Regions from separate parts of the Anaerosporomusa subterranea genome, predicted to be linked through region 1. Evidence: a T-box and tRNA genes for the amino acid it is inferred to sense, from the RefSeq annotation. Region 1 holds a T-box; the other holds one or more tRNA genes.
The links. The T-box of region 1 lies ahead of leuS (leucine--tRNA ligase). A T-box ahead of a tRNA ligase gene usually reads a tRNA of that ligase, here a tRNA-Leu.
Positions count from the first base shown of each region.

Region 2: it has a tRNA-Leu gene. The T-box ahead of leuS (leucine--tRNA ligase) is inferred to sense a tRNA for this amino acid. The anticodon was not compared.

Region 1 covers NZ_LSGP01000013.1:544,507-560,073, reverse strand. The annotation lists gene htpX (zinc metalloprotease HtpX) at 1-710, shown strand, start outside; gene AXX12_RS06415 (M42 family metallopeptidase) at 894-1,967, shown strand; gene AXX12_RS06410 (gamma carbonic anhydrase family protein) at 2,010-2,495, shown strand; gene ndk (nucleoside-diphosphate kinase) at 2,517-2,933, shown strand; gene AXX12_RS06400 (cob(I)yrinic acid a,c-diamide adenosyltransferase) at 2,971-3,477, shown strand; gene fusA (elongation factor G) at 3,860-5,947, shown strand; gene AXX12_RS06390 (hypothetical protein) at 5,975-6,712, shown strand; gene AXX12_RS06385 (zinc ribbon domain-containing protein) at 6,830-7,480, opposite strand; gene AXX12_RS06380 (metallophosphoesterase) at 7,521-8,249, opposite strand; gene AXX12_RS06375 (OsmC family protein) at 8,393-8,827, shown strand; gene AXX12_RS06370 (hypothetical protein) at 8,824-9,210, opposite strand; T-box leader at 9,333-9,538, shown strand; gene leuS (leucine--tRNA ligase) at 9,602-12,079, shown strand; gene AXX12_RS06360 (ComEA family DNA-binding protein) at 12,204-12,770, shown strand; gene AXX12_RS06355 (GntR family transcriptional regulator) at 13,035-13,439, shown strand; gene AXX12_RS06350 (slipin family protein) at 13,417-14,361, shown strand; gene phsA (thiosulfate reductase PhsA) at 14,549-15,567, shown strand, end outside.
Region 2 covers NZ_LSGP01000017.1:931,781-947,347, forward strand. The annotation lists gene cbiD (cobalt-precorrin-5B (C(1))-methyltransferase CbiD) at 1-981, shown strand, start outside; gene cbiE (precorrin-6y C5,15-methyltransferase (decarboxylating) subunit CbiE) at 966-1,592, shown strand; gene cbiT (precorrin-6Y C5,15-methyltransferase (decarboxylating) subunit CbiT) at 1,589-2,176, shown strand; gene cobI (precorrin-2 C(20)-methyltransferase) at 2,178-2,909, shown strand; gene cobM (precorrin-4 C(11)-methyltransferase) at 2,911-3,666, shown strand; gene AXX12_RS11825 (cobalt-precorrin 5A hydrolase) at 3,663-4,724, shown strand; gene cobJ (precorrin-3B C(17)-methyltransferase) at 4,754-5,443, shown strand; gene cobK (precorrin-6A reductase) at 5,440-6,201, shown strand; gene AXX12_RS11840 (precorrin-8X methylmutase) at 6,202-6,843, shown strand; gene AXX12_RS11845 (cobyrinate a,c-diamide synthase) at 6,836-8,230, shown strand; gene AXX12_RS11850 (cobyric acid synthase) at 8,403-9,923, shown strand; gene cbiB (adenosylcobinamide-phosphate synthase CbiB) at 9,925-10,890, shown strand; gene AXX12_RS11860 (GHMP family kinase ATP-binding protein) at 10,881-11,750, shown strand; gene cobD (threonine-phosphate decarboxylase CobD) at 11,753-12,838, shown strand; tRNA gene AXX12_RS11870 (tRNA-Leu) at 12,917-13,000, shown strand; tRNA gene AXX12_RS11875 (tRNA-Gln) at 13,015-13,091, shown strand; gene AXX12_RS19360 (hypothetical protein) at 13,623-13,760, opposite strand; gene AXX12_RS11880 (OB-fold protein) at 13,889-14,677, shown strand; gene lexA (transcriptional repressor LexA) at 15,126-15,567, opposite strand, start outside.

The DNA.
Region 1 (15,567 bases):
ATAAGATTGTTCTCAAAATGTATAATGCGCGTGAGGTAGATGCCTCGTCAGCCCCTGACTTGGTACGGATGGTTGCCAAACTGGCGCAGAAGGGCAACATGCCGATGCCCAAAGTTTACATTGTCGATACTGATACTCCTAACGCCTTTGCCACCGGTCGCGATCCAGAGCATGGCGCAGTTGCCGTGACGACCGCGATTATGCGAGCATTGAACTATGAAGAACTCGAGGGCGTTATCGCCCACGAGCTGTCGCACATCAAAAACCGTGATACCCTGATCAGCACAGTTGTCGCCTCGATTGCCGGCGTGATTACCTCTATTGCTCACATGGCGCAATGGGCTGCCATCTTCGGCCGCAGCAACGACGACGATAACGGTGGCATCCTGGAGTTCGTTTTCTTGGTCGTTCTCGCGCCTCTGGCTGCTACTCTAATTCAACTTGGTATTTCCCGTTCCCGCGAGTATGAAGCCGATGAAACCGGCGCAAAGCTGTCCGGCAAACCAATGGCTCTGGCCAGCGCATTGCAAAAGATCGAATACTATGCTAAACATCAGGTCATGCCGCAGGCGACTCAGTCCACATCCCACATGTTTATCATCAACCCGTTCAGCGGAATGGGTGGCTGGATGACTAGTCTGTTTAGCACCCACCCCACAACCCAGATGCGGGTCGCTAAGCTGCAAGAACTGGCCAATAAGGTTCGTTAATTTGCCGGTGCAAGGACCTCCTAAAAATTTAGGAGGCCCTTTTTTCGCCATGCCAAGCAGGAAACCACGGCCTGTTATGGAATATTTATCTATAGCGGACGGTTGGTTTTTTTCGCCAATGCGGCTAATAAACCCCATTTTGATTCATACTATATAGGATTAGAGTAATTGGGAGGGTTTGGTATGAGAAGAATGAACGCGTGGCTGAAGCAACTGACAGAGGCTCCTGGAGTATCTGGCTATGAGCAAAAGGTTAAAGATTTGCTAAAAATCCGTCTTTCTGATAAAGCTGAGGTATCGTATGATAAAATTGGTAGCATTATCTTCAAGAAAACCGGATCAGGCAGTGAACCTAAAATCATGCTGGCTAGTCATATGGATGAGATCGGTTTTATGGTTAAGTACATAACTAAAGAAGGCTTTTTAAAATTCGCGACTCTTGGTGGCTGGTGGGAACAGGTTATGTTAGGACAGCGAGTAACCATCTTCACCAGCAAAGGTGAGTTTCCCGGCGTGATTGGCAGCAAACCACCGCATATTCTCAGCGCTGAAGAACGCAAAAAGATGGTTGAAAAGAAGGATATGTACATCGATATTGGTGCCCAGGACGAACAGGAAGCCAAAGAATTGTTTGGTGTTCGCCCAGGTGATCCGGTCGTACCCTTTAGCGAGTTCACTATCCTTGGCAATGAAAAACTGTTGATGGCTAAGGCCTGGGATAACCGAGTCGGCTGTGCAATCATGGTTGAAGTGATGGAAAAACTTAATCAGATTAATCATCCTAACACTTTTTTCGGTGTGGGTACAGTGCAGGAAGAAGTCGGTCTGCGGGGCGCAACTACCAGTTCGAATGCCATTAAGCCGGATATCGGCTTTGCTATTGACACCTGTGTGGCAGGTGATACGCCGGGCGTCACCAGTGACCAGGCATCAAGCAAACTAGGCAAAGGAGTCGCGATCTCTATCTTTGACTCCAGCCTGATCCCTCACGCCAAGTTGCGTCGGTTTGTAACCGCAATAGCCGAAGAACGCAAAATCCCGTATCAATTGGAGTTTACAGAAGGCGGTGGCACGGACGCTGGTAAAATTCACCTGCACGATGCCGGCGTACCAAGCTTAGTGCTGAGCATTCCTACTCGCTATATTCACAGCCACAACAGCATCATTCATTGGGATGATTGCCAGGCGGCGGCTGATCTTTTGGTTGGCGTTGCGGAGACCTTAGATTATGCAAGATACAGGGAGTTGATTGAATAGATGCAGTATAGCGTTGCCCCGTTTAAAGGAGTCTGGCCCCAGGTGGAGGAGAGTGTTTTTCTGGCTGACGGGGTCAGAATTTTGGGAGACGTAATTATCGCCCAATCTGCCAACATCTGGTTTAACTCAGTGGTGCGCGGTGACGAAAACGCGATTCGGATCGGGCGATTCACCAACATTCAGGACAATACGACAATCCATGTTCAGGACACGCACAGTTGCACAGTCGGTGACTATGTAACAGTTGGCCACAATGCTTTACTGCATGGCTGCCGCATCGCCAACAACTGTATCATCGGCATGGGTTCTGTGATCATGAACGGCGTGGAAATTGGTGAAAACTGTATTGTTGGCGCCAGATCGCTAATCACTGAGAATAAGGTAATTCCACCAAATTCGCTTGTTGTTGGTTCGCCAGCTCGTGTCATCCGCAAGCTCGAACCTGAACAGATTGAAGAAATCCGTGAGTCCGCGCTACACTATAACAAACTTGCAATTGAATACATCAATTATCGAAAAAACGTTTGAAGCACGATGAGGAGTGGCATTATGGAAAACACACTAGTATTGGTAAAACCTGACGGAGTCAAAAAAGGTCTAACCGGTGAGATTATACGCCGTTTCGAACAACGCGGTCTGCAGATTGTTGCCTTGAAAATGCTGCGGCTTTCCGAAGAGAAGGCAAAGATTCATTATGAAGAGCACAAAGAAAAACCGTTCTTTGGCGAGCTAGTAGACTTTATTACTTCCGGCCCTATCGTCGCGATGGTTGTGCGAGGCGAAAAAGCAATCAAAGTTGTTCGCACAATGATGGGGACTACCAATCCGGTTGAGGCTGCGCCAGGCACAATTCGCGGCGACTTCGCCTTATCCATGGCCCAGAATATTATTCATGGATCAGATAGTGAGTTGAGCGCCATTCGAGAAACCAAAATATACTTTCAAGACGATGAAATCCAGGGATAGCGTTTGAGGGTGTAAGGCATCAAGCGAGGAGGATTACATGAAAATCTATACAAAGGCCGGCGACAAAGGTGTGACCGGATTATTTACCGGGGAACGAGTGCCAAAAGACAGTTTGCGTGTTGAAGCGTATGGTACGGTTGACGAAACCGATTCAGCTTTGGGCTTGGCGCGCTCTCTCTGTGAATGGGAAGATGTGAAGAAAAGTATTTATGATGTGCAAAAGCTATTATGGTTACTGATGGCAGATTTGGCAAGCTCACCCGAAAAGGCTGGGCGAATTACTCAAGAACAGGTCACATTCCTAGAACATATGATTGACCACTATGATGCTCAACTGAAACCGCTTGACCGTTTCATTGTCTCTGGCGACAACCGCGGCTCTGCTGCACTGAATTTGGCGAGGGCGGTCGTCCGGAGGGCCGAACGCCTGACCATTGCGCTTTCACGTCAGGAATCAGTTGCTGAAATGGTACTTGTTACATTAAACCGTCTGTCTGACCTCTGTTTTATTCTGGCGCGGGCAGAAAGCGAACGGACTAAGTAATCCCGACGCATGGCCTGAAGGAATTTGACAATAAAATATTGTAGAAGATTTGTCACGCCGCCTGCTGATGTACATATACTGAACTATACATATGTGAGCTGCAAGGGGGGCGGATACGATGAGTCTGAAGGTGTTTGTCATGTCGTTGCCACTGCCGTTGCGCAAGTTGCTTCGGTTTTTTCACAAGCAATAGGCAACTCAATAGGCCGATAATGACCGCCAAAATTGGCGGTCATTATTTTTGCCAAAACTATACAGTTTCCAGGAAAAGCTCTCAAGAAAGAAGCAGGAATATTTGAAGTTGACAGAGAATTAAAAAAATGCAATACATACAGCAGTGTTCTGTTACACTAGCCCAATACTATGTAGGAGGGATATGACCTTGAAGGAGTACAAAAGTTGCAGCATCCGAAACATTGGTATTGTTTCACACGGTGGAGCTGGAAAATCCTCTTTGGCAGAAGCATTCCTGTACAATGCGGGCGCAGTTAACCGATTGGGACGTGTTGATGACGGCACAGCCACGACCGACTTTGAGCCGGAAGAAATTAAACGCAAGGTAACCATTAGCGCAGCTTTAGCGCCTTGTGAGTGGCGCGACCATAAAATCAACTGTCTCGATACTCCGGGCTATGCCGACTTTGTCGCCGAAGTAAAGGGAGTCCTCCGGGCAGTTGACGGACTTGTTGTTGTTTTGTGCGCCGCTTCCGGCGTGGAAGTGGAAACTGAGAAAGTATGGCGTTACGCAAATGAATCTGCTCTGCCGCGTATTGCCTTTGTTAATAAAATGGATCGGGAAAATGCAGATTTTGATACCGTCATCAGCGAGATGAAGCAAAACCTAAGCGGCGCCAATATTGTACCGCTGACGCTGCCGATCGGCGCAGTCGATACGTTTAAAGGCATTGTTGATTTGGTGACAATGAAAGCGTATACTCCAGCCAATCCACAAGGCACACAATACAAAGAAAGCGATATCCCAGCTGATTTGGAAGATAAGGCCCAAGAAGCCCGCCAGGCGCTCATTGAAGCGGCTGCCGAAACGGATGACGATCTGCTAACCAAATATCTTGAGGGTGAAGAACTGTCTGACGAAGAAATTAGAAACGGACTGATTCAGGGCATCTCCCAAGGCAAAGTTTGTCCAGTTCTTTGTGGCTCAGCGATAAAAAATATTGGTGTCAGTCTGCTTTTGGATGCGGTTGTCAAATACATTCCTTCACCGGAAAGCAGGAGTGTAGCGGGTGTGCATCCCAGTACCAAAGCGGTGTTGGAACGGGGAAATACGGATCCTTTCTCAGCATTGGTCTTTAAGACTAATGCCGACCCATTTGTTGGTCGATTAAGCTTTATCCGTGTATTCTCAGGATCACTCAAGCCGGATGGAAGCTTGTATAATGCCTCACGCGATAAATCGGAACGGATTGGCAGCATCTTTACACTCAGAGGCAAAACCCAAGACTCGCTAACAGTTGCCAATGCAGGTGATATCGTTGTAGTAGCTAAACTGCAGGACACAGTGACCGGTGATACCCTCTGTGACAAAGATAAGCCGATTTTGTTCGATCCCATTGCCTATCCTAAGCCCATGTTTACAATGAGTATCGAAGCTAAAAATAAAGGTGACGAGGATAAACTGGGTAATGCACTGTTCCGGATGCAAGATGAAGACGCTACCTTCCGAGTAGAAAAGAATACTGAGACCTTTCAACTACTGGTGAGTGGTCTTAGCGATATGCATCTTGATGTTATTACCGAACGGATGAAGCGGAAATTCGGCGTTGACGTTAAACTGAGCGATCCGAAGATTCCTTTCCGCGAGACTGCTCGCACTAGTGTAAAAGTTGAATACAAACATAAAAAGCAAAGCGGCGGTCACGGTCAATACGGCCATGTTTGGCTGCAAATTGACCCGCTTCCGGCAGGTAGTGGTTTTGAATTTACCGAAAATATCTTCGGCGGCGCTGTTCCACGGCAATACTTCCCAGCTGTCGAAAAAGGCGTTCGTGACGCCATGGTTAACGGTGTATTAGCCGGGTACCCGCTGACTGACTTCAAAGTTACACTAGTTGACGGTTCCTATCATGATGTCGATTCATCCGAAATGGCATTCAAAATTGCCGCTTCTAGCGCGCTGAAGAAAGGTGTTCTTCAAGCAAAGCCGGTTCTCCTGGAGCCGATTTATAGCTTGGAAGTGACTGTGCCTGAAGGCAGTATGGGTGATATTATCGGTGACTTCAACAGTCGTCGTGGCCGCATTCTCGGCATGGAACCCATTGGTAATGGTCTTGGTGTAGTTCGGGCACATGCTCCGTTGGCGGAAGTCTTCCGGTATTCGATCGACCTGCGCTCGCTAACCCAGGGGAGAGGCAGTTTTGATATGGGCTTTGATCATTATGAAGATGTGCCGCAACGCATCGCTGATACGATCATTGCAGCTCATAAGAAAGAGAAAGAAGACGAGGAATAGAGAAGACTTCGAATTGGAGGTTGGGTGATGACCCGTATATGGGCTAAGTTGATTCTGCTCACCGTAGTGCTTTCTCTGCTGACGAATATCTGCTTTGCAGCCAGTCTCAGCGGTGAAAAAAACTGGCAGGTCCCTATACTGGGTATATTTCGTGCGCCACAAGAATTTATGGCAGCCGAATTCCCTGATGTAAAAAAAATCATCGATTCGCAAAAAGTCAAATTGGATTCAAAATTAGAACTGCCAATGGCTAATGCGGAAGATAAATTAAAACCTGATCGGGTGGATTTTGCCGCCTACCAGTTGACCATGAATGACGGTCAGGCGTATCATTTGGCTTGGCTTGTTGCTGTTCGTGATCGAGTGGCCTTAGACCCGCAAACGTTGGCCTATTTTGACAACCCACTGAATATTGAACAACGAGTTGCGGCAGTGATGATGCAAGACAAACTACACCAGAATCTAGATACCATGCAATACACAGACCCTACGACAGGCATGGGATTGAAGGTGCTGGATTTTGATCAGTTTGACTTAGGTAACATCAGCGGCAAACAAGCCTATGCAGGTGGGGTCCGCTTCCTAATCAACTATCAGGACTTCTTGTTTCCCCTTTACGCGCGGTGTTGGATATTTAATGCCGGCGGCTATGGGACGGCAGTCCTGTTAGTGACAACCGACAGTGAACGGGCTTTTTGGACGCCGGTATTGAATTCTATGATGTCGACTTTACGACCGCTGCCGCCAGTCATAAGCAGCAAGTAAACACAAAAAGGACTTCCATGTAAGTGGGAGTCCTTTTTCGCAATAGTAGAGAATATATAAGTTCGTGAAGCAGACGAGGTTACGTCTTCACAGAGGAAACAGAGGTTGGGTTTTAAGTTATTTCGCAACCTTGTGCCCGCAATCCGGGCAGAATTTAGCGTCTGGGTTCATTTTCGTGCCACACTCAGAGCAATGTAAAACGGTTTGAATTTTTGTTCCACACTCTGGACAGAATTTAACGTTGGCTGGCAGGGCGGCTTCACAGTTTGGGCAAGTGGCGCGAATGGGCGTGCGCCATTCTTTTACATCGAGCTTTTTATCTTCCTCCGCCATCGCGGCGTGAGCCCATACTTCTTCAACAGAACGATTAGCTTGGGCTGCGGCCATCTCTACACCGAGATCAGGCGCACATTCTTTACAGAGTCCCTTTTTCATGTTCCAGCAATTTTTGCGGCAAACCCATCTGATACAATGCGGGCATTGGATAAATTCAGGTTTAACTTCCGTAACAGCAGCGCGAAAGGCTTGATCACGCGATTGCTGCCAAGAAGATGAGCGGACTCGTTCTGACACATCGCGCGCAGTGCCAAAAATACCACCAAAGATCGTGCTAGCCGTGCCCAATAGATCAGAAACTGTACCTGTCATCGAAGCCTGGAATTCTGTGCGGAAGGTTGTACCGCAGCGATCACAATAGAATTCGAATTGAAAACCGCGCTCAGTGCTGAGGTCATCATAGTTGCGAACAAATTCAAGTTTTTCAACCATATGACTAGCCCCCCTAAAGATTGCCATTCTTTTTCACAGACTATTCGCCGTCCAGGGCAGAAATCCTGCCGGTATCTGTTAGGATTCGTCGCAGAGTAAAGTTACTTGCATCACAGGCAACTAATAGAAAGGCTGCACTGTTGCGCATGCCCGCAGGGCCGGACTTTGCCGCTTCGCCATGCAAGTGTCCATACACACAGACCTGGACGCAAAATTCATCAAGCAGTTCGGTAAAACCAGTTTGCCTGAGCTTTGCATCAGTTGGAGGATAATGCAGCATGACAATAATTTTTGAAAAACCAGCCAGACGCGCCGCCTCTAACGATAGACGTAATCTACTTAACTCGCGTTGATAAATGGGTTGATCCTCTTCGCTAAAATCCTTATCTCCCGGACATGACCAACCGCGCGAACCACAGATAGCCCAATCGCCGGCTGAAACGAAGCTGTTTTGCAAAAAGGTTAGCTTGCCGTCCACTGCCTTAGACATTTTACTAACCGTTTGCCACCAATAATCATGATTACCTCGAACTAGTATTTTGCGTCCGGGCATTGCCATGATTTCGGACAAATCAACAAAGGCCTCTTCCCAGCGCATGCCCCATGAAATGTCGCCTGCCAACAAGACTACATCATCTTCAGAAACTTTTATCAGCCAGTCTGTTTTGATTTTTTCCCAGTGATTTTGCCAATGATTTCCGAAAATATTCATGGGCTTAGTCGGTGGAGTGCCTGAAAGATGGAGGTCAGCAATAGCATATATATTCATTGGAAAAAATTCCTCTCGCCAAATCTTCTGCTTCTATACTACAGAATTTTTCCATCTACTGCAAGTCCAACGGAATTACACAGGATAATCTTGAAACATGGCGAATAGGAAAAGTATTAGAGTGGGGGAAAGGACGGATCAATATGCGGATTCAAGCAGAATGGAACGGAAAAATGAAATTTACCGGCGTCGGACAGAACGGTCAAACCGTCCTGATGGACGCCGGCCGAGACGCTGGCGGGGAAGGGGAAGGCATTCGGCCAATGGAGATGATCTTACTAGGGTTGGCTGGCTGTACCGGTATTGATATTGCCATGATTCTAGGCAAGATGCGTGAACCACTTGAATCCTTCAGCATGGAGGTGGAAGGTGATCGACGCGAAACAGAACCGAAAAGCTTTACCGAGATTCGCATTTTGTACCGTCTGCGGGGTGAACTCCGACCAGCTAACGTGGAGCGAGCCATACGGTTGAGTAAAGAAAAGTACTGCTCAGTATCTGATGGACTTAAAGCGACTATACCCTTTGCCTATGAGTTAAATGGAGTCCGCTATCCGAAAACCGGCTACATGAGCTAGCTCTGCTTGAGCCAGGCGGAAAGCTCAGTGAGTATTTGGCTGCGGGCGGCTTCTACTTCTGAGCCGTGCCATTGCTGGCCACTGTCGTCATCTGTCCAACTGTCTGGACCGGCCGCGCTTGAGGCGAGATTTTCCTTAGCTGCAGCCAAGATACTGTCATACATGCTTTGTTTCAGTGTCTTGCGACTAGCGCGAGCACCTGCTTTCTCAATTGTCTTGACACTGATCCCTTCGTCGGATTGGAAAATATCTATTTGGCTTAAATGCTTGCCGGCCCGCCCCGCTTTCTGTACCGCTTCTTGCGCCGCAGCGATTGCTTTTTCGCGCGGTATAGCGTCGTCGTGGATAGCTATTCGAACATTGCCGATAATCAATTTGTACATGATACACCTCCTCAGATGGTACAGTTTATGCTTGTTTTCCTGTATGCTAGAACTCCATGGTGCTGATGTTCTCTCTTCTGCTATAGATTGACTTTTTCCGCTTCCGGGTTTATACTAGTAGCGAAAATCCTACGATGCAGAGTAGTAAGCGGTTCGATGGCGGCACAGAAAATTGGCGGTTCGATGCGAGCCAATGCGCCCAGACGCCCAACTCGCTGCTGAGGAGCGTCTGTGATACAGACGTCGTCTGGCCGTCGTTACCGGTTTCAAGCGGGCGGCTCAGCCGCCAAACAGGGTGGTACCGCGAGAAGGAAATCTCGTCCCTGGCAGATTGCCGGGGGCGTTTTTTTACACATTTAGCTTTATATTGAACGTACATAGGGGGATAATCATGAACGAAAAGTACATGCCGAAAGACATTGAAACCAAATGGCAGACAGTTTGGTCCCAGGAAAAGGCATTTTCCTGTGAGATGAACCGTCAGAAGCCAGAATACTACGTACTTGAAATGTTCCCATATCCATCCGGCAATCTGCATATGGGCCATGTCCGCAACTACTCAATTGGTGACGTCATCGCTCGCTTCAAGCGAATGAAGGGCTACAATGTGCTGCATCCGATGGGGTGGGATTCCTTTGGCATGCCTGCGGAAAATGCCGCAATTAAGCATGGAATTCATCCCTCGAAATGGACCTGGGAAAATATCACTAACATGCGCCGCCAACAGCAAGAATTAGGGCTTTCCTATGACTGGGATCGTGAAGTGGCAACTTGCCACCCTGATTATTACCGTTGGACGCAGTGGCTTTTCCTATTAATGTACAATCGCGGCTTAGCGTATAAGAAAAAAGCTGCTGTTAACTGGTGCAATGAGTGCAACACCGTGCTTGCCAATGAACAAGTCATTGATGGACAGTGCTGGCGCTGCGATTCGGTTGTCGTAAAAAAAGAATTGGAACAATGGTTCCTGCGGATAACTGATTATGCGGACAGGCTCTTGGCCGACCTGAGTGAGCTTAGCGGCTGGCCCGAGCGCGTAAAGACAATGCAGGAAAATTGGATTGGCCGTAGCGTTGGCGCCGAGTTTTCCTTCAGGCTGGCGGAAGGAGAAGGCGAAATACCGGTGTATACCACCCGTCAAGACACGGTATTTGGTGTCACATATATCGTGCTTGCGCCAGAGCATCCACTGGTAGAAACGTTAATTGCCGGCAAAGAGACAGAGGCCCCGGTTCGCAGTTTTGTCGAGCGGGTTAGAAACCTTAGTGAAATTAATCGTACATCAACCGATACTGAAAAAGAAGGCATGTTCACTGGTGCCTACGCTTTACATCCGTTTACCGACGAAAAGGTGCCCATCTGGGTTGCCAACTATGTATTATTTGAATACGGTACCGGCGCGGTCATGGGCGTGCCTGCTCATGATGAGCGTGACTGGCAGTTCGCGACTAAGTATGGCCTAGAGAAAAAACTAGTTATCCAACCGGAAGGCCAATCACTGAGCATTGAAACTATGGATGGCGCGTATGATGGCGCCGGCGTCATGGTAGATTCAGGTGAATTTACCGGTAAAGATAATGAAGTCGGCAAAGAAGCGATTGCTGACTCGTTTGAAAAGAAAGGTATTGGCAAGCGGCGTGTTAACTACCGGTTGCGCGACTGGCTAATCTCTCGTCAGCGCTACTGGGGTGCGCCGATTCCTATCATCTATTGTCCCGACTGCGGTGCTGTACCAGTTCCGGAAAAAGACTTGCCTGTCATGCTGCCCGAAGATGTGTCGTTTGACACAGGCTCGGTATCACCGCTGGCTAAGACTGAAAGCTTTGTGAAGTGCCAATGCCCGGTTTGCGGCAAAGACGCTAGACGTGAAACGGATACGATGGATACCTTCATTTGTTCATCCTGGTATTTTATCCGCTATACCAGTCCGGATTGCGTGACTGGGCCGTTCGACACGCAGAAGGCAAATTATTGGATGCCTGTGGATCAATATATTGGCGGAATTGAACATGCAATTTTACACCTTTTGTATTCCCGCTTCTTTACGAAGGTGCTGAAAGATGCTGGTTTAATCAATGTGAACGAACCGTTTAAGAATCTCTTAACTCAAGGCATGGTCATCAAAGATGGCGCCAAGATGTCGAAGTCCAAAGGCAATGTGGTCTCGCCGGAGGAGATCGTCCAGAAGTATGGTGCTGACACTGCCCGTCTGTTTATCTTATTCGCAGCGCCGCCTGAGCGCGACCTGGAATGGAGCGACCAAGGCGTTGAAGGCTCTTATCGTTTTCTAAATCGCTTGTGGCGCATCGTAGCCCATTACGCTCCACAGATGGGGACAACGAAAAACCTTGATCCTGCTCAATTGACTAAAGACGAAAAAGAATTGCGCCGTATTCTGCATGTCACGATTAAGAGAGTGGCTGAAGATATTGAAGGGCGATTCAATTTCAACACCGCCATCAGCGCGATCATGGAACTGGTCAACGCCATGTACCATCTAAAGGATCAAACTGCCAATGCAGATTCCGCCATGATGCGGGAAACCGTTTCGGCATTACTTCGGATGATGGCGGCGTTTGCTCCCCATATAACCGAAGAACTGTGGCATGAGGCAGGCTTTGCTGGCAGCGTCCATAATCAAGCCTGGCCAAACTTCGACCCTGAAGCTGTGAAGGTGGATGAAGTCGAGGTTGTACTGCAAATCAATGGCAAAGTCAGAGATAAGATCTTGGCGCCTTTCGGTATTGGTGCTCAGGAACTGGAAAAACTCGCTCTTAGTCAGGAAAAAGTACAATCCCTCATTGCTGGCAAACAAGTGGTTAAAGTGATTTGCGTTCCGCAACGTCTGGTCAACATTGTAGTCAAATAGATAAGATTTATTAGGCGTCTGGTGAAAAGCCAGACGCCTTTTTTCGCAAAACTCCTATTTTTTTTTACAGGAAAATGCTGATCGGTGGCGAATACTAACACCACTATAACCTGGGAGGCAGACTATGGAGCAACCGCAAAAGCGACAATACCTTCTTTTGGTCATAATTATGGCTGCAGTCTTAGCCGGCGGTTTTTACATTTGGCAGCAACAAAGCCAATCCGCGGCTGTAGCCGTCGCCCCATCTGCACCAACAGTTACAACCGGCTCGGCAACAGCAGGGGCGGACATTGTGGTTTATGTGAGCGGCTTCGTGGTCCGGCCTGGTGTATATAAACTGTCTGGTGAGCTTCGGGTGGTCGATTTTATAAACGCAGCCGGCGGTTTTGCTGCTGGCGCTAACGCCTCAGCTGTTAACCTAGCTCAAAAACTGACCGATGGTATGCAAGTCCATGTCCCAGGTAATCTGTCACCGACTACTTCCGGGGGACAGACCACCGGAAAAGTTAATCTTAACAACGCTGATAAAAAACAGATGGAATCGCTTCCAGGAATCGGACCTGCCCTAGCTGACCGCATACTAGAATACCGCGCTACGCAGGGTGGTTTTAAGACGGTTGACGAGTTGAAGAAGGTATCAGGCATTGGGGATGTAAAATATAATTCGATCAAGGATAAGGTCTCATTATAACATGGTGGGAGAGACTGAATGGGAAATTTTCCCGAACGAATGAGGCTGACTGCTGCGGGAACCAGCCTTCATGCGGTGGATGCTTATAGGCGCGAGGAGTAGTAATTTATCTCTAAAGAGTCTGTTGAAAAATACCCATATGCACTTCATCAAAGTTGGCGAGATCTCAGCGCACCCGCGGCCTCGCAGTCTCTGCTGTCTGGCGTCTGAATATTTTTTACAGACTCCGGGCATTATTTTTCCGTAAAAAGCTGAGGTGAGTTCATGGTTCCTATTGCTCTCAACTATACTAGCGGTGTTCCCATTTACGTTCAGATAAAAGAAGCGTATAGGAACGCAGTCTTAGCCGGTGCATTTCCCCAAGGGACACAATTGCCGACCGTTCGGCAGTTAGCAGTACAGCTAAAAATAAATGCTAACACTGTTAGCCGAGCCTACGCGGAGCTTGAACGCGAAGGAGTCCTTTCGCGTCACCAAGGAAAGGGTACATTTGTTACCTTATCAAAGGATATCGATTACGATAAATTGAAGACCCTTGAGCAAAGGGTGAAAGAACTACTTGAGGAAGCCCATAGGTTAGGATTTACCCGCGACGACATTTTCGCAATTATTGATTCTCTTGTACCTCGCGATGTGAAGGAGTGCAATGATGAAAAAAGTAGCATTTAGTGAAATGGATACACAAATACCTGTCCGTCCTTCGCGAAGAATCAATTTACTTCCTTACTTGTTGTTTTTTATATTTATACTGATAAACTTCACAATTTTTGAAATATGGCCATATCAGATTGTCGCCTATATTGGCCTTCTAATCGGACTATTACTTAGCATGTCATTAAAAGTTGCCAATGAGTGGGAAAAGGCAGTTGTGCTGCGGCTAGGTAAATTTCGCGGGTTAAAGGGACCGGGGCATTTCTGGGTCATTCCCATCATTGATAGTGTTGCATATTGGGTCGACCAGCGAATTGTCGCCACTCCCTTTTTGGCTGAGCAGACGCTAACAAAAGACACGGTTCCTGTGAACGTTGATGCGATTTTATTCTGGATGGTTTGGGACCCGGAAAAGGCTGCCTTGGAGGTGGAAAATTACCGAGAGGCAGTAGCGTGGATTGCACAAACGGCTTTACGTGATGTTGTGGGCCGATCGATGTTATCCGATATTCTTTCCGGGCGCGAGCAACTTGATAAGGTACTGCAGGACGTCATTGATACAAGAACAGAGCCATGGGGAATTACCGTACAATCGGTTGAGATACGGGATGTAGTCATTCCGGCGAACCTTCAGGATGCAATGAGTCGAGAGGCGCAAGCTGAACGCGAAAGACGGGCGAGGATCATCCTCGGTACAGCGGAGACGGAAATTGCTCAGCGATTTGCCGAGGCATCGAAGGTCTATGAAAACAATCCTATTGCGCTGCAATTGCGGGCAATGAACATCTTATACGAAGGATTGAAGGAACGTGGTGGCCTGATAGTAACTCCTAGCGGCGTTGCTGACTCGTTAAATATAGGTTCACTCGCCTTGTCGCAGCAAATGGCTTCAGAAAAAGTGCAATGTAATTCAACGAATGATTCGCAAGCAAAAGCGTAGCTTGCAAGTTCTAAAACAGCCGTCACATGATGGCTGTTTTTGCTTGAGAAATTTATAACAAATTTCTGACATTGCTTAGTAAATAGCAGGAATTTCCTAACCAATGTATAATTTAATATTAAATGTATTAATGAATTAATACACTGTGTCTCTTATCGAATGGATTAGCGGGGAGGGGCGTCAGAAGATGATAACCAGGCGGTCATTTCTAAAGTTGTCAGGCGCAGTAGCTGCGAGTTTATCGGTTGCTTCAATGTTTCCAGACATAGCGACTTGGGCTGCTGGCGGCAAAGTGGAGGGCAAGGCTGATTTTGTACGCAGCTTTTGCGAAATGTGCACATCACGTTGCCCAATTCAGGCAAAGGTTGTGGACGGAAAAGCCGTTTTAGTCAGCGGGAACCCTGATTGGGGTGCCACTGGCGGCACACTCTGCGCTCGCGGGGTGTCAGGACAGTCACAATTATATGATCCGCAACGGATTCAAAAGCCCTTAATTCGCGTTGGTGAGCGCGGGGAGGGTAAATGGAAAGAAGTCAGTTATGAAGAAGCCTACGACTATATTGCTAAGCAGATGCAGGGAATTAAGGAGAAGTACGGTCCTGAGGCGATGGCTTTTGGCTGCCGAAAAGGACCTCACATGTCTTACCTATATACGTTTGCTAAAGCGTACGGATCGCCGAATACCCACAACCACGAATCTACCTGCCCGTTAGCCAGGACGGTGGGGCTTGAAGTTACGTTCGGAACAGCAGGCTTAGGTCTAGACTATGGTAATTGCAAATATATCGTGTCACTGGGTCGCAACTATTTTGAAGGGATTAATGTGGCACAGGTGCGCGGTGTGATGAACTGTATCAACAAGGGCGGTAAACTGGTGTCCATTGACCCCCGTTACTCGCTAACCTCGGCCAAAGCGCACGAATGGCTACCTATTAAGCCGGGAACAGATCTTGCATTAGTTCTTGCCTTAAATCATGTCTTCATTCGTGATGGCCTCTATGATAAAGACTTCATTACCAAGTACACCGAAGGATTTGAAGCCGTCAAGGCCAGTGTGACATCATATACCCCGGCTTGGGCGGAAAAGGAAACAGGCATTAAGGCGGCCGATATTGAACGAATTGCAAAAGAAATGGCTGCGGTAAAACCGAAAGCTATCCTTGACTGGGGTTGGCGTACAACGTTCACACCGGAGGAGTTCGAATT
Region 2 (15,567 bases), on a different contig from region 1:
AGGGTTATCGCTGTGCCGATCGCTGCCGCAACCGTGACAGCTGAGGGCGGCAACGCTTCGGTTCGTAAAGATGCTGGCGATGATCCAGATATTACTAATGGTGTGATGATCTGCGCCGCAATACAGATATTGCAGCACAGTACTGAGGTCGTTTTCAAAGCCGGAGACGGTGTAGGTACAGTGACCAAGCCCGGCCTTGCTGTACCGGTAGGCGAACCGGCGATCAATCCCGGTCCGCGAGCCATGATTACGCAAGCGGTGCGTGACGTGCTGCCTGCCCAAACAGGCGCTATTGTAACCATCTCCATTCCGGAGGGCGAGAGACTGGCTGCGCGCACTCTGAATCCCATTTTAGGGATAACTGGAGGTCTGTCGATTATTGGCAGTACTGGTATTGTTGAACCAATGTCAGAGGAGGCTTTTAAGAATTCCCTTACTCCTCAGATTAGCGTAGTCAAAGCCTTAGGCTATGACAGCATTGTTTTTGTCCCTGGTAAAATGGGACAAGATTTTGCCGTGAAACGTTATGGTTTACCATCGGACGCGGTTGTTCAGACGAGTAATTTTGTCGGTCACATGCTGGAGAAGGCAGTGCATTACGGCATGAAACAGGTCTTGCTGCTGGGCCATTTAGGTAAAATGGTTAAAGTAGCTGCAGGCAATTTTCATACCCACAATCGCATGGCAGACGCCCGACTAGAAACGATAGCCGCATATATGGCGGCAAGCGGCGCGTCGCAACATACTACCCAAGAGATCCTTGCCTGCAATACGGCAGAGGCCACTATCCCAATTATCGCCGAATTACAGATGACTGACGTATATCAGGTGTTGGCTGCAAGAGCTAGTCTAAGAGCAGAACGCTATGTATTTGCTGATTTGCGGGTGGGGACAACAATCCTTTCTTTGCGTGGGGAACTTTTAGGGCTTGATGAGAACGCCCGGGAGATTGGGGGAAGCTTAGGATGGAACATAAAATAACGGTAGTGGGTATCGGTCCCGGATCGCCTGACTATCTACTGCCAGTTGCCGCTCGGGCGATTAATGCAGCGCGGATCATTGTCGGGAGCAAGCGGGCAATAACGGCTTTTGCGCCTGCCGCCGCAGAGACCTATATCATTGATCGCGATATCAAGGGTGTCTTAGCCTATATCCGTGCACAATTGTCGATAAACGATGTTGCTGTTATGGTGTCAGGTGATCCTGGCTTTTATAGCCTGCTTTCAGCTTTGCGTCAGGAATTTGGCGCAGAGCGTTTACGGGTGATTCCAGGCATTAGCTCGGTTCAGTTGGCTTTTGCTCGCATCGCTGAGCTATGGCAGGGGGCAGAGCTGATCAGCATGCACGGCCGCACAGTCGCCGACGAGACGCTGCGCTATCTGCCAGGTAAAAAGCTGGGGATTTTGACTGATCCGCAGCATAATCCGAGTCATATTGCACAAGTGCTGATCGCTTTTGGTTGGCCACCGGCAACACAAGTTTGGCTGTGCGCTAATCTGTCCTATGAAAATGAGCAGATATTCGCTGCTTCCATAGCCGAAGCGGTGAATACGCCTGGTTTTGATCATTCTGTAATGGTGGTGACTGCATGAAAACATACTTTCCCGGGATTGCTGATGTTGACTTTAGCCGCGGCGATGTGCCGATGACGAAGCAGGAAGTAAGGATACTAGCATTGGCAAAAGCCAAGATTACAGAAACAGATACTGTTATCGACATTGGCGCCGGCACAGGCTCGCTTTCGGTGGAAGCAGGGCTGCAGGCGAAGAAGGGACGCGTTTTCGCTATCGAGCGCGAGATCGCCGGTATTGAGCTAATCCGCAGTAATGCAGAAAAATTTGGTGCCGATAATATTGTTCCAATTCTAGGGACGGCTCCGGATGCGCTAGCTGATTTACCGCAGGCGGATGTTATTTTTATCGGTGGCAGCGGCGGGCGTCTGCCGGCGATACTGGCTCAGGCGGATGCTCTGTTAAAGACGGGCGGCCGCTTGGTAGTTATGGCAATTACGGTGGAAACGCTGTATCACGTTCTGGAATTTATGCGCGCTAAACTAGACTATGAAGTTGAGGCCTGTGGCGTACAAATCACGCGGATTCACCCTGTCGGAGCAAGTCATATGCTGCAGGGGCTGAATCCAATTTATATAATTGCAGGCACAAAAGGAGATCGATAAGATGTCAGAACAAATGCTGGCAAACTGCGGCAAGTTCTTCGGCGTTGGAGTTGGCCCAGGTGATCCTAGCTTACTAACTATTCGGGCGGCTGAAGTATTGAAACAGGTTGATGTTGTTTGTATTCCGCGTTCTCGGGCGGAAAATGATAGTGTTGCTATGAAAGTAGCGAGTGCCTATATTGCCAAAACGGCAGAGATCATGGAAGTGTTGACACCGATGGTCCGTGATGCGGAAACGCTGGAAGCAGAATGGCAACGCGGCGCGGAGAAGATCGCCAAGTACTTATTAAGCGGTAAGAATGTTGCGTTTATCACGATTGGTGATGCTATGCTATTTAGCACTTATACCTATTTAATGAAGAAAGTGCGTGAAATCATCCCTGGTGTAGCTGTCGAAAGCATTCCCGGCGTCACGTCTTTCTCCGCTGCGGCCGCATATCTAAACGAGGCGCTGGCAGAAGGCAGTGAAAAACTTGCGATTATCCCTGCGATTGATGATCCCGAACAACTGAGAGAAATATTTGCTCAGTTTTCTAATGTAGTGCTGATGAAAGTAGCCGGCAAGTATGATCAAATCGTGAATGTACTGGCTGAATTGGGCTTAAAAGATAACGCGGTATATATGAGCAGAATCGGCTATCCAGAACAGTTTGTCAGCTTTGATTTAGATAGTCTGCGAGGAACGAAGCTCGATTATTTGTCTTTACTACTCGTGAAACGGGAGGGGTTTTAATATGCAGGTCTTTTTTGTAGGGGCTGGCCCTGGCGATCCGGAACTGATAACCGTAAAAGGGCGCTCGCTGCTTGGCCAAGCGGATGTCATTATTTACGCTGGATCGCTGGTGAATCCGGTGCTTTTGCAGTTTGCGAAACAGGGAACGGCTATTTTCAATAGCGCATCGATGACTCTCGATGAAGTGCTGCAAACAATGGAAACCGCTGTGAACGATGGCAAACTAGTGGTTCGCCTCCATACCGGCGATCCTAGTCTTTATGGTGCAATTCAGGAACAAATGGACGCTCTCAAAGCAAAGAATATCGATTTCGAGGTAGTTCCCGGCGTTAGCTCTTTCCTGGCGACAGCGGCAGCGCTCAAGCAGGAATACACACTGCCTAACGTATCGCAGACGGTTATCATTACTCGCCTGGAAGGCCGCACCGCGGTACCGGACAAAGAAAAACTGGCCAGCCTGGCCAGCCATAATGCAACCATGTGTATTTTTCTCAGTGTGCATATGCTTGATAAAGTCACCGCTGAGCTAATTGATGGTGGCTATGCTGAAGATACACCAGTAGCGGTCGTACAAAAAGCATCTTGGCCTGAGCAGAAGATCATTCGGGGTACGATCTCGACCATTGCCAAGCAAATGAGCGAAGCTGGCATTGGCCGTACAGCCATGATCGTTGTCGGCCGCTGTCTGGATGCCAACTATGAACTATCCCGTCTGTATGCTGCCGATTTTGCTCATATGTATCGGGATGCGAAATGAAACTGGCCATCATTTCTGTGACCAACAAAGGGGCATTGCTGGCTGAACGCTTAGCCAGACAACTTGCTGTCCCGGCTGATGTTTATGCAAAGTCAGGCCGCAATCCCCTTAACACTGAGAAGGAGTTTGCTAGTCTGAGTAGCTTGCTGGACACGATATTCAGCAAGTATGAAGGATTTATCTTTGTGATGGCTACTGGCATTGTGGTTAGAGTCATCGCCGCACATGTTCGCGATAAACGTTTTGATCCCGCCGTCGTCGTAGTCGATGAAGGGGGTCAGCATGCAATTAGCCTGCTGTCCGGGCACATTGGCGGCGCCAACGACCTGACAAGATTGGTAGCGGCTGTGGCGGGTGCGACGCCGGTAATCACCACGGCCACAGATGTGGCTTCACTACCGGCGGCTGACGTTCTGGCAGTAAAGCTCGGTCTGGTCATTGAACCGTTTGCTTGCATGAAAGCGATCAATGCCGCCATTGTCAATGGTGATCCGGTTACCTTCTATATTGATATGAGTTTAGCTAATGCGGATACCTATATTCAGCAGGCTGAAAAGCTGGACGTCACATTGCAGAGGCTGAATGAGTCAGCTCTGTTTGAGCAATCAGCCGCTGTGCTCATTACTGACAAACAGATGGTTGTTGCAAGTTCGCAGCTATTCTTGCGGCCGAAAACGCTGGCAGTCGGCATCGGCTGCCGTAAAGGGACAACCCGTGAGGAAATCGTCACCGCAATTACAGATGCCTGCCAAAAAATCGGTAGAAGCATTAACAGCATAGCCATCATCGCCTCAACGGTCGTCAAGCAGAATGAGGCCGGCTTACTGGCTGCTATTAAAGAATTTGCAGTTCCTCATCATTTTTTTGCGAATGAGCACCTGGAGCAATGTGCGATAGAAAATAGCTTAGACAGTTCAAATTTTGTTAAAGAAACGATTGGAGTGGGAAATGTATGCGAAGCAGCAGCGTTATTAGCGGGTCAGACGAAGAAACTGTTGTTGCCCAAAACGAAATATCCAAAGGTAGCGATAGCCGTAGCCGAGGTCAAATTGCCGTAGTGGGCATCGGTCCGGGACATGTTGACGATATGAGCCCGCGGGCAAGGAAAGCGATTGAGTCTGCTGATGTCGTGGTTGGTTATGACACCTATTTAAAACTGGCAACAGAGGTAATCGGGAATAAAGAGACATTTGGTTCCGGAATGATGCAGGAAATCGAGCGCTGTCAAGCGGCGGTGGATTTGGCTCTGAATGGCAAGAACATTGCCGTCATTTCCAGTGGCGACCCTGGCATCTATGGCATGGCAGGACTTATTCTGGAACTGGCTATGCAGCATTCGTCAGATATTCGGCCGGAAGTCACCGTGATTCCGGGCATCAGCGCCGTCAGTGCTGCGGCAGCCTTACTGGGGGCGCCATTGATGCATGATTTTGCGGTGATCAGCTTGAGCAATCTGTTGACCCCGTGGGAGGTTATCCGTAAACGGGTCGAGATGGCGGCAGCCGCAGATTTTGTTATTGCACTGTATAATCCGAAAAGTGTGAAACGGGTCACCCAGATTGAAGAGGTCAGAGAAATTTTGCTGCAGCATCGGCCTGCCACGACGCCGGTCGGCATTGTCCATCATGCGACCCGTCCGGAAGAGAAGCAAGTGATTGCCACTCTGGATAACTTCACCCAAGAATTTATTGATATGTTTTCCTTGGTGATCATCGGCAACAGTCAAACCGTTGTACGGGAAGGCCGTATGATTACACCGAGGGGCTACCAGCTGTGATTTTAGTAATAGCAGGAACGCAGGACGGGAGGGAACTCGCCAGCCTGATTGCGCGGCAGGGATACTCGGTACTGGTATCGGTCGTGAGCGAATATGGACGTGAACTAGCGGATGAACCGAACCTTAGTGTTCATACCGGCTCTCTCGACTGTGCAGGGTTGGCTGAACTGCTGCAAACTCGCCAGATTACGTTGGTGGTGGATGCCAGTCATCCTTATGCAGTCAATGTTTCACAAAATGCGCAGCGCGCTTGCCAGACAGCGGAAGTCGCTTATCTGCGCTATGAACGCCCACGCGCGGCGATACCGGATTATGATCGGCTGTATGTTGTTGCTGATGCCGCAGCAGCCGCCAAAGCGGCTGCCACTCTAGGGAAAACCGTTTTTTTGACAACCGGCAGTCGGACGCTGTCCATCTTTAAGAACGAACCGGCTCTGTGTGAGCATCGGCTCATTGCCCGCGTGCTGCCGGAAACATCAGTGATTAAGGAATGCATCGAGTTAGGCTTCATGCCTCGTGATATTGTGGCTATGCAAGGTCCTTTTTCTCATGAACTAAATGCGGCGATGTTTCGGCAATCTGGCGCTGACGTTATTGTGACCAAGAATAGCGGTATGATTGGCGGCAGTGACAGCAAATTTACGGCGGCAATGGAACTGGGACTGCCGATTGTCATGATCGACCGGCCGGTTATTGCCTATAGTTCTGTTGCGGTATCCTTTCCGGAGGTACTTAAGTTCATAAAGGAGGTTTTGTAGGTGTCATTCATTACGCAACCTATGGCAATTGAGAAACGGAGTATGGAAATCATTGCTCCTTATTTAGAAAATCTGGATATAAGCCCGGAAGCGGTTAAGGTGTTTTCACGCATTATTCATGCTGCCGGTGATCCTGCTTATTCGGAGGTTATTGACATTCATCCGGAGGCAATTCGCGCCGGCTGTCAAGCGCTATATTCCGGCTGCCATATTTACACCGATGTGGAAATGGTTCGGACTGGCATTAACCGCCGCCGGCTGGCTGAGTTTGGCGGTGAAGTTCACTGCCTGATTGCTGATGCTGAAGTTGCCGCAGTCGCCAAGCGGGAGGGGATTACCCGCTCGATGGCAGCGATGCGTGCATTTGGCGACCGTTTGGATGGCGCGGTGGTCGCCATTGGCAATGCGCCGACAGCCTTGTTTGAAGTGCTGGAGTTGATCCAGCATTCGGGTATCCGGCCGGCATTAATTGTTGGCGTTCCGGTGGGATTTGTCGGGGCAGCTGAGTCGAAAGCACTGCTTGCCGAGACATCACCGGTGCCGTATATCACTGTCAAAGGAACGAAAGGCGGCAGTCCGATTGCGGCGGCAACAGTGAATGCTTTGCTCTATATGCAGGATCAGGGACGATATGATGGCTGATTTGCAGATACCGCGCCTGGTGATTGCCGCTAATCATAGCGGGGCTGGCAAAACAACGATTGTTACCGGCTTGCTGGCGGCGCTTGCCGGTCGTGGGCTAAAGGTTCAATCCTATAAGGTTGGTCCTGATTATATTGATCCTGGCTATCACCAATTGGCCAGCGGCAAACCGGCGCATAATCTTGATACCTGGCTGCTGCCTGCAGAAGAAATGGTCTCCATTTTCTCGGAAACGGCGGCAGGTAACGATATCGTAATTATCGAAGGGGTTATGGGTCTGCATGATGGCGGACGCAGCGGCATTAGCAGCACTGCCGCGATTGCCAAATTACTAAACGCACCTGTGGTCCTGGTGGTTGACGCTAGATCAATGGGCGAGAGCGCTGCCGCAACAGCGTTAGGCTATAAGCTTTATGATCCTGAGGTGAATTTCGCCGGCGTGATTATTAACCGCATCGGCTCAGAATCGCATCAAACGATGATCAGCGAAGCTCTTGACCGGCTCAAGATCCCTGTGCTAGGCTCGATCAAGCGCAACGCTGATCTTACTATGCCGGAGCGGCATCTTGGCCTAACGCCGGTAACAGAACATGATATTGGACAGACGCTACAGACACTTTCCGCTCAAATTAGCAAGCAGGTAGCTGTCGATCAGATTCTGGAACTGGCGAAGCAGGCGCCGCCGCTGCAACGAGTGAATAAGCAGAAAAAAACAGTTGCTTCAGTCGTCCGTATCGGGGTTGCCCAGGATGATGTATTTTCGTTTTATTATCCGCAAAGCCAGGATGCGCTTGCTGCACAGGGGGCCGAGATTGTACCGTTTAGTCCGTTGCGGGATGCTTCTCTGCCAGATGTCGACGGCTTGATCCTAGGCGGCGGTTTTCCGGAAATGTTTGTTGATCAGCTCACAGCCAATCAAAGTATGCGACAGGCTATCTATCAGGCGGGACGGCAAGGTATGCCGATTTATGCTGAATGCGGCGGACTCATGTACTTATCCCACAGTATTAATGATTTTGCCGGTCGCTCTCATGCTATGGTCGGATTGGTGCCTGCAACCTGCGCGATGCAGAATAAACTGGAAACAGTTGGTTATGTAGAAGCTACTGCTTTATGCGATAATGTACTATGTCAGGCTGGCGATGTGATTCGCGGCCATGAGTTTCATTTTTCGCGGATGCTGCTAGATCATGAGGTCGGCGATTTTCCTTGGGCTTTTCAATTTAAGAAAATACGGACGGGAGCAGCTTATCCAGGCGGCTTCATGACTGATAATATTTTAGCGTCCTATCTTCATCTGCATTTTGCCGGCAATCAGCAGGCTGCTAGACGCTTTGTTGAAAAATGCAAACAGTTTAAGGAAGACCATAGTAAGAAAAACCGCTGATACGGTCTTCGGGGCGGGGGAACGTAGTACAAAGAACGCGAAGCGCCCTTAGCGCGCTTCGCGCCTGCACAAAACGCACATATTTTTGCGTTCCCGCTTTGCGGGCTTTGTGCGCTTCGCGCGCTTAGTGTTAAACGTTACTTTATGTTAAGAATACCTGGAGGTGGTCTCATTGGCGAAAACGATTATGCTGCAGGGGACAAGTTCCCATGTGGGTAAAAGCATTATTACCACAGCGCTATGCCGGATTTTTTATCAAGCCGGTCTGAAAACTGTTCCGTTTAAGGCGCAGAATATGGCCTTAAACTCCTATGTTACCAAACAGGGTGATGAAATGGGACGAGCGCAGGTTGCGCAGGCGGAAGCGGCCGGGCTTGAACCGACTGTCGAGATGAATCCCGTTTTACTCAAACCAACCGGTAACGCCAGTTCGCAGGTTATTGTTATGGGCAAGCCTGTTGGCGTGATGTCAGCCAAGGATTATCACTCTGGTTACAGTGTTACTGCCCTTAACGTGATCGGCGAGTGCTTGCAAAAATTGCATCAGGATTTTGATGTCATTGTCATTGAAGGCGCAGGCAGTCCGGCGGAAGTCAACCTAAAGGCCAACGATATTGTCAATATGCGTATTGCCAAACTGGCTCCGGCGCCGGTGCTGTTGATTGCTGATATTGACCGGGGCGGCGCCCTGGCTTCGGTTGTCGGCACGCTGGAACTCTTAGAACCTGATGAGCGGGACTTGGTGAAAGGTATTATCATCAACAAATTCCGCGGCGATATCAATCTGTTGAAACCAGCGCTGGATTTTCTTGAACAAAAAACCGGCAAGCCGGTGGTGGGTGTCGTGCCGCATCTGGAGCAACTAGGCATTGATGATGAGGATTCCGTATCACTTGACGATAAACAGCCTGTCGCAAAGCGGGATATTGAGATCGCGGTGATGCGGCTGCCGAAAATCTCCAACTTTACCGACTTCGATTCCTTGGCTAGAGAAGAAGATGTGACAGTGCGCTATGTTCGTCAGGGTGAAGCGATTGGGAACCCGGATTTGCTGATTCTTCCCGGCAGCAAAAATACTACCGAAGATCTCTTGTATTTGCGCGAGCAGGGTTATGACCAGGATATTATCCGTATGTCAGCAACCGGCACGCCAATTGTTGGCATCTGCGGCGGTTATCAGATGCTGGGTAAGGAGATTCATGATCCCGAGCATACCGAATCGGACATTGATCGGGTAGAAGCTCTGGGCTTATTAGCTACGGTGACGACGTTTGCGGCTGATAAGATTACCCATCAGGTAACAGCCGGTTGCAGCAGTCATGGCTTCTTAGGCATGAATTACACTGCTGTAACCTTGCAAGGCTATGAAATTCATATGGGGCGGACAGAATTCCTCGGCCCGGTCATCCCGGCTTTTACCATCACAAGCCGTTCAGGGAGTGTGCATAATTGTGCCGATGGAGTGGTACGCTCTGATGGTTTGGTGATGGGCACTTACATACATGGTATTTTTGATAATGATGAGTATCGCCGGACAGTAATAGACAATCTGCGCACGCGCAAAGGCCTTGCACCGCTAAAAACAGTGCAAGATACGCAGGCGCGCAAGCAGGAAAGTTATAACCGTTTAGCCGAAACAGTAAAGAACAGTCTTGATATGGGCTTAGTTCATCGAATAATGGGTGTTGAATAGTATGATTATAGGAGTACAGGCACTGATTCCCTTGTTTGCCGTATTGATAGATACTGTGGTTGGTGACCCGCGCAGCAAGTGGCATCCGGTAGTGCTTATCGGCAATTTGATAGCCACTTTGGAGAGAGTGCTCCGCAAACCAGATGCCTCCGTGCAACGGCAACACTGGGCCGGAGCTATTTTGGTGTGTTTAGTATTAGGAATGGTATATAGTGTCGTCAAGGATTTGCTGTATATATTAGAACTGCTGCACCCGCTGGCCGGATTTACCGGTGGCGCAGTTTTGCTTTCCTTTGCGATCACGCCCCGCAGTTTGGCTGAAGCAGGCTGTGAGATCAAAGACTATTTACTAGCCGGTGATTTAGTGCAGGCAAGAGCTAAGGTGGGCTGGATCGTCGGACGTGATACCGACTCACTGGACGAAGCGAGCGCCACTCGCGCTACAGTGGAAACGGTGGCCGAAAATATTGTCGACGGCATTGTTTCCCCGCTTTTTTATGCCGCTATCGGTGGTGTGCCACTAGCTTTTTTGTATCGGGCGGTCAATACGCTTGATTCTATGGTTGGTTACAAAAATGAGAAGTATCTTCATTTTGGCATGGTTGCTGCTAGAGTGGACGATGTCTTCAATTATATTCCGGCAAGATTGACCGGCCTATTAGTCATTATTGCGGCCGCTTTGCTACGCTATGATGCCAAAGGCGCCATGAAAACCATTTTGCGGGATGCTGCCAAGCATCCTAGTCCCAATAGCGGCATCCCAGAGGCGGCAGTGGCAGGCGCGCTCGGGATCAGGCTAGGCGGCTTAAACTACTATGGCGGTGTTGCCTCTTTCCGCTCCTATATGGGAGAACCCCACAAACCACTTGTGGCGCAGCATATTCAGCAAACCACTCAGCTAATGGCTCTGGTAACCAGCCTGACTGTGGTCGTTGTTGTGCTGTTGGGAGAATGGTTATGGGCATAACGGTAAAGGCGCCCGGTACTTGCGGTGAATTGGTGCAAGGAGCAATTAACGGGCAAAACTTCTTAATTACCTGTCCGATCAATGTCTATTCCACAGTGGAGATTGGCTTTGGTCAGCAGCAAACAAGCAGTATTGGTGATAAAACTAGGACTGCAGTAAAAAAGACGCTAGCGTATCTGCAACAATCGGCGGCTGAGTTAACGATAGCCGCGAAATCTGAGCTACCAATCGGCAAAGGGATGGCTTCGAGCAGCGCCGATATTGCTGCAGCCTGTCAGGCTACGGCCCAATATTTTGGCAGGGTATTGACTGCGGATGAAATTGCCGATATTGCGCTAGCAATTGAACCGACTGATGGAATCTTCTATCCGGGAATCGTGATGTTCGATCATGTCAGTGGTAGCATCCGGCGGTTGCTGGGGGCTCCACCGACTATTTATATTGCCGTCTTTGATGTTGGCGGCGAAGTGAACACGCAACGTTTTAATCAGCGCGACGATTTAGCTGCTTTAAATGCCGCTAAGGAAAGCCTGGTGCAGCAAGCAGTGGAACTGGTAACAGAAGGTCTACGCTATGGTGATAGCCAGATGATTGGCCGGGGCGCTACCTTGAGCGCTGTTGCCAACCAAACAACACTGTATAAACCTTGCTTAGAAAAGGTAATTGAGATTGCCGAGCGGTACGGTGCTGTTGGAGTGAATGCCGCGCATAGCGGCACTGTATTAGGGATACTTTTTCCCGCCAGTGAACGATCACAAATGTCATCATGTATAAAAACTGTGTCGGCAGCCTGTTCTGGTATTACTTATTGGCGAATAGTAGAAATGATTTCAGGCGGATTGACCACAGTGGAGGGGTAACAATGCAACACTTCGAACACGGAGGCAACTTGTATGCTGCTGCGCGGCAAACAGGCGCCAACCTTAGCGAGTATCTTGATTTCAGCGCTAACATTAATCCTTTGGGGATTCCCACTAGTGTGCGACAGGCTCTGGCGATGTCGCTGGATAGCATTATTCATTACCCTGACACAGAAGCTGCTATGTTTAAACAAGCGGTCAGTCAGCATTACAGAGTGCCGGTTGAAACGATTACTGCTGGCAATGGTGCAGTGGAACTACTCTATGTACTTTGCCATGTCATTAAGCCCAGACGCGTTTTAATTCCCGCGCCTGCTTTTAGTGAATATGAACGGGCAGCTCGCGCCGCCAGAGCAGAAATTGAATATTTCTTTTTGCAGTCTGAGGCTGGTTTTGCTGTAGCAATCGAGGAAATAATTTCGGCTTTACCTACGGTTGATATGGTGTTTTTGGGCAATCCTAACAATCCAACCGGCGTGCTGGTTGAGAACAGACAGATCGAGACCCTATTGGCGGCAGCGAAGGAATGCAATGTTACGGTCGTGGTTGATGAATCTTTCCTAGACTTTTTGCCAGAGGACAGCATGTATACCTGTCGGCCCCTTTTGCGAAAATACCCAAATCTATTTATCCTACATTCACTAACTAAATTTTATGCTATGCCTGGTTTACGGCTGGGCTTTGCACTGACTAATCCAGACCTGACCGGTCTGCTTCACCTAGGAAAAGACCCTTGGAATGTAAATTGTCTGGCGCAAATAGCAGGCGTGACTGCTCTTAACGACTCGGATTACCGTCAACAAAGCCGTCGCTTGCTTGCCGACGAAATAAACCTCTTTTATCAGGGGTTAGCAGATATTCCTGGCTTAAAAGTTTATCCCCCTACAGTTAACTTTATCTTAATCGATATTACAGGTGCGGGAATGATGGCGACAAATTTGCGAAAAGCGATGATGGAGAATAAAGTATTAATCCGTGACTGCAGTAATTATCCCGGACTTTCGCCTTTTTTCATCCGAGTGGCGATTAAACAACCGAAACAAAATCGGCTGCTGCTTAAGGTTCTGCGGCAAGCTTTGACGAAATAATGCTCACTCTTTGCTAGATAATAGCGGTGTGATGTTGACGTTCGCTTAATCTTATGCTAATATATGAAGGTATCAAATGCGGGCGTGGCGGAACGGCAGACGCACCAGACTTAGGATCTGGCGGGGCGACCCGTGGAGGTTCAAATCCTCTCGCCCGCACCATTAGCTTTATACATTGGGGAGTCGCCAAGCTGGCTAAGGCATCGGACTCTGACTCCGACATTCGAGGGTTCAAATCCTTCCTCCCCAGCCAGTTACTCCTTAAAAATGTGGTATACAAAAGCTGAGATTTCGATGGTAAATCTTAGTTTTTTTGTGCTATAAATTATAAAGTTCCAGGTGAATTAAGCCTTAGGACGAAAGAAACGGAGCACGAGAGTCGTTAAACGCACGAGTGCCACTAAATGATGATCGTATAATAATACAGGTGCTTTTGTGCCGCTAGTGTCACTCGCGTTCAGTGTACCACGTACCTCGATAAACAGAACAAAGAGGAAGCTGTGAGCTTCCTCTTTGTTCTTGGAGTAGGGTGCGATTGCAACTGTCAGGAACCAATTACTGTCCTCCGTTTAGAAGAGGACACTGACTGAACACCTGGAGTTTTCATGGCAGTCCACCTCCGTTAATACTATGCCCGAGCACAAGAACAACTATTCAAGATTTTATCCGATGACCAAGCCGTTCTAAGACTCCCACTTCTAAAGAGGAGCAAGAGCGGCTAAGTCCCTGGATAAGTACGGCTAGGATTCAGATCGAGTTAAACGCCACCTGAATCAAGTCTGCTTTATTTGGTTTCTTTGTTCACATCTTTAAATTCAAGACCTTGCGTTTTTAAGGTTGGCGAGCCTGCCGTTTTTCGCTCCCGCTCTTGTGCCTTATTGCTTTGTACGGTATGTGACTGGTCCCATGTTTTTTTATCCATCAGCAATCACCTCCTAAGCTCAGTTTTCCCTCTGTTGTAGAAGATTATAGCGTAGGATGCCAAAGTCAGAGGAAAACAGCAATACTCTGTAGAATAATGATAATGCTAAACTATTGCCGGAGGTTCTTATGGCGCCAACTAAAGCGGAATTGCTTGCCTATCTGCGCCAAGCCCGGGCAGAATATCCTTTATTGACAAAGGAAGAACTGGAAGCCTTGGCGTTAGCGCATTTTGCTGGCGGGTTAAGCGAAGTGAAGCCAACACCAGAGAAAACTGTGCCGCAAGCTGAGTCTGCTCCTAGGACGGCAGTTGTCTCAGACCAACTGATTGAGGAGCGGATAACGATAGTAGATTCCAATCCACCGTCTGCAATCACTGCTGCGCTGACGCAAGAACCGCCTCAGCACAATGCCGAAATTGTCTGGCCTGTTTTGAGTCGGCGGGTAGTATTTGTGACGCTTATCATCGCGATGGCTTTCTCGGCGGTGATCGCAGGCTCTTATTTTTATGGCTTGCGGACTCCACCACCTAAGGGAAAAGTGATTGCGTCTGTCACTGATCTCAGCGAAACAGCTCCCTACGAAACCGGCGAAGTTACCCAATTCGGAAAGCGATTCGCTGGCAATGCCTCATATTATGATGATAAATATCATGACAAGGTTCTAGAAATGGTCGGCATGGTTGAGGTTGTGGAGCGAAATTCTGAAGGTTATTTAGAGGCAACGCTATTATTAGTTGATCAGCGGAATACTGTTTTCCGGGCGCGTTTTCGCTTTCTGCCAGAGCAGGAGGAAGCGATAGCTTTGGCACGGGGGACTATGGCTGTGCTAAAGGGCAATTATGCTAGATATAAAGATGGGATGATACGACTATTTCCTGCAGTTGTCGTGTATAATAGCGCGCAGCCGGAAGGATAGGCAGAACACTGCCGCGAACACAATCTTTTCCGCGAGCGTGTGGCGGCAATGACCGAAACCATTGCAACTAACTCAGTCGCAATGTCATTTGATACGTTCCGTCTTTTGTATGATTGGATCGCAGAACACGTGCTGGTCAGAGATGCTGAATATGTCCCCTATGTAAGTAAATAACAAAGAGCCTGAGCAATGTTGAAGAATTGCTCAGGCTCTATTTATTCGAATTAGTAGTATCAACTTAACTATGTATAACTCAACCCGGCGCTTGTTGATAGCCCTTAGATGCTACTTACGAGATGGGGGTTATCAACAAGCGCCGTCTTTGGGATCGCTCAGAGGCCCCAGATGCTAGGCGCGACGAGCACGTCAGCGATCGCGTACAGTGGGGTACGCAGAGCGAACGCGCACAGGAGCAACAACGCAGATGGGGTCTATCAGCGATCCCAAACTACATGCGGCGGAATAGGCCAACTACCTTCCCAACCACATCCACCTTATCCGCATATATTGGTGCCATCGTGTCGTTTTCTGGCTGCAGCCGGTAACGTCCGCCTTCTTTGTAAAATCTCTTTACAGTCGCTTCTTCTTCATCTAATAGTGCGACAATGATGTCGCCATTATTGGCGGTGCTAGTCTCTCTGACCAAAATGTAATCACCGTCAAGAATACCGGCATTAATCATGCTATCGCCGCGCACGTCCAACATGAACACATTGTCATCGCGACCGATGAGCTCAGCAGGAAGCGGGAAAGTTTCTTCGACATTCTCGACCGCTAAAATGGGTTGGCCTGCAGTAACCCGGCCGATATGGGGAACTGGGATCATGTTTCTTTGTCGCCAGGAAGATTCATCCATAATCTCGATTGCTCTTGGCTTGGTGGGGTCACGC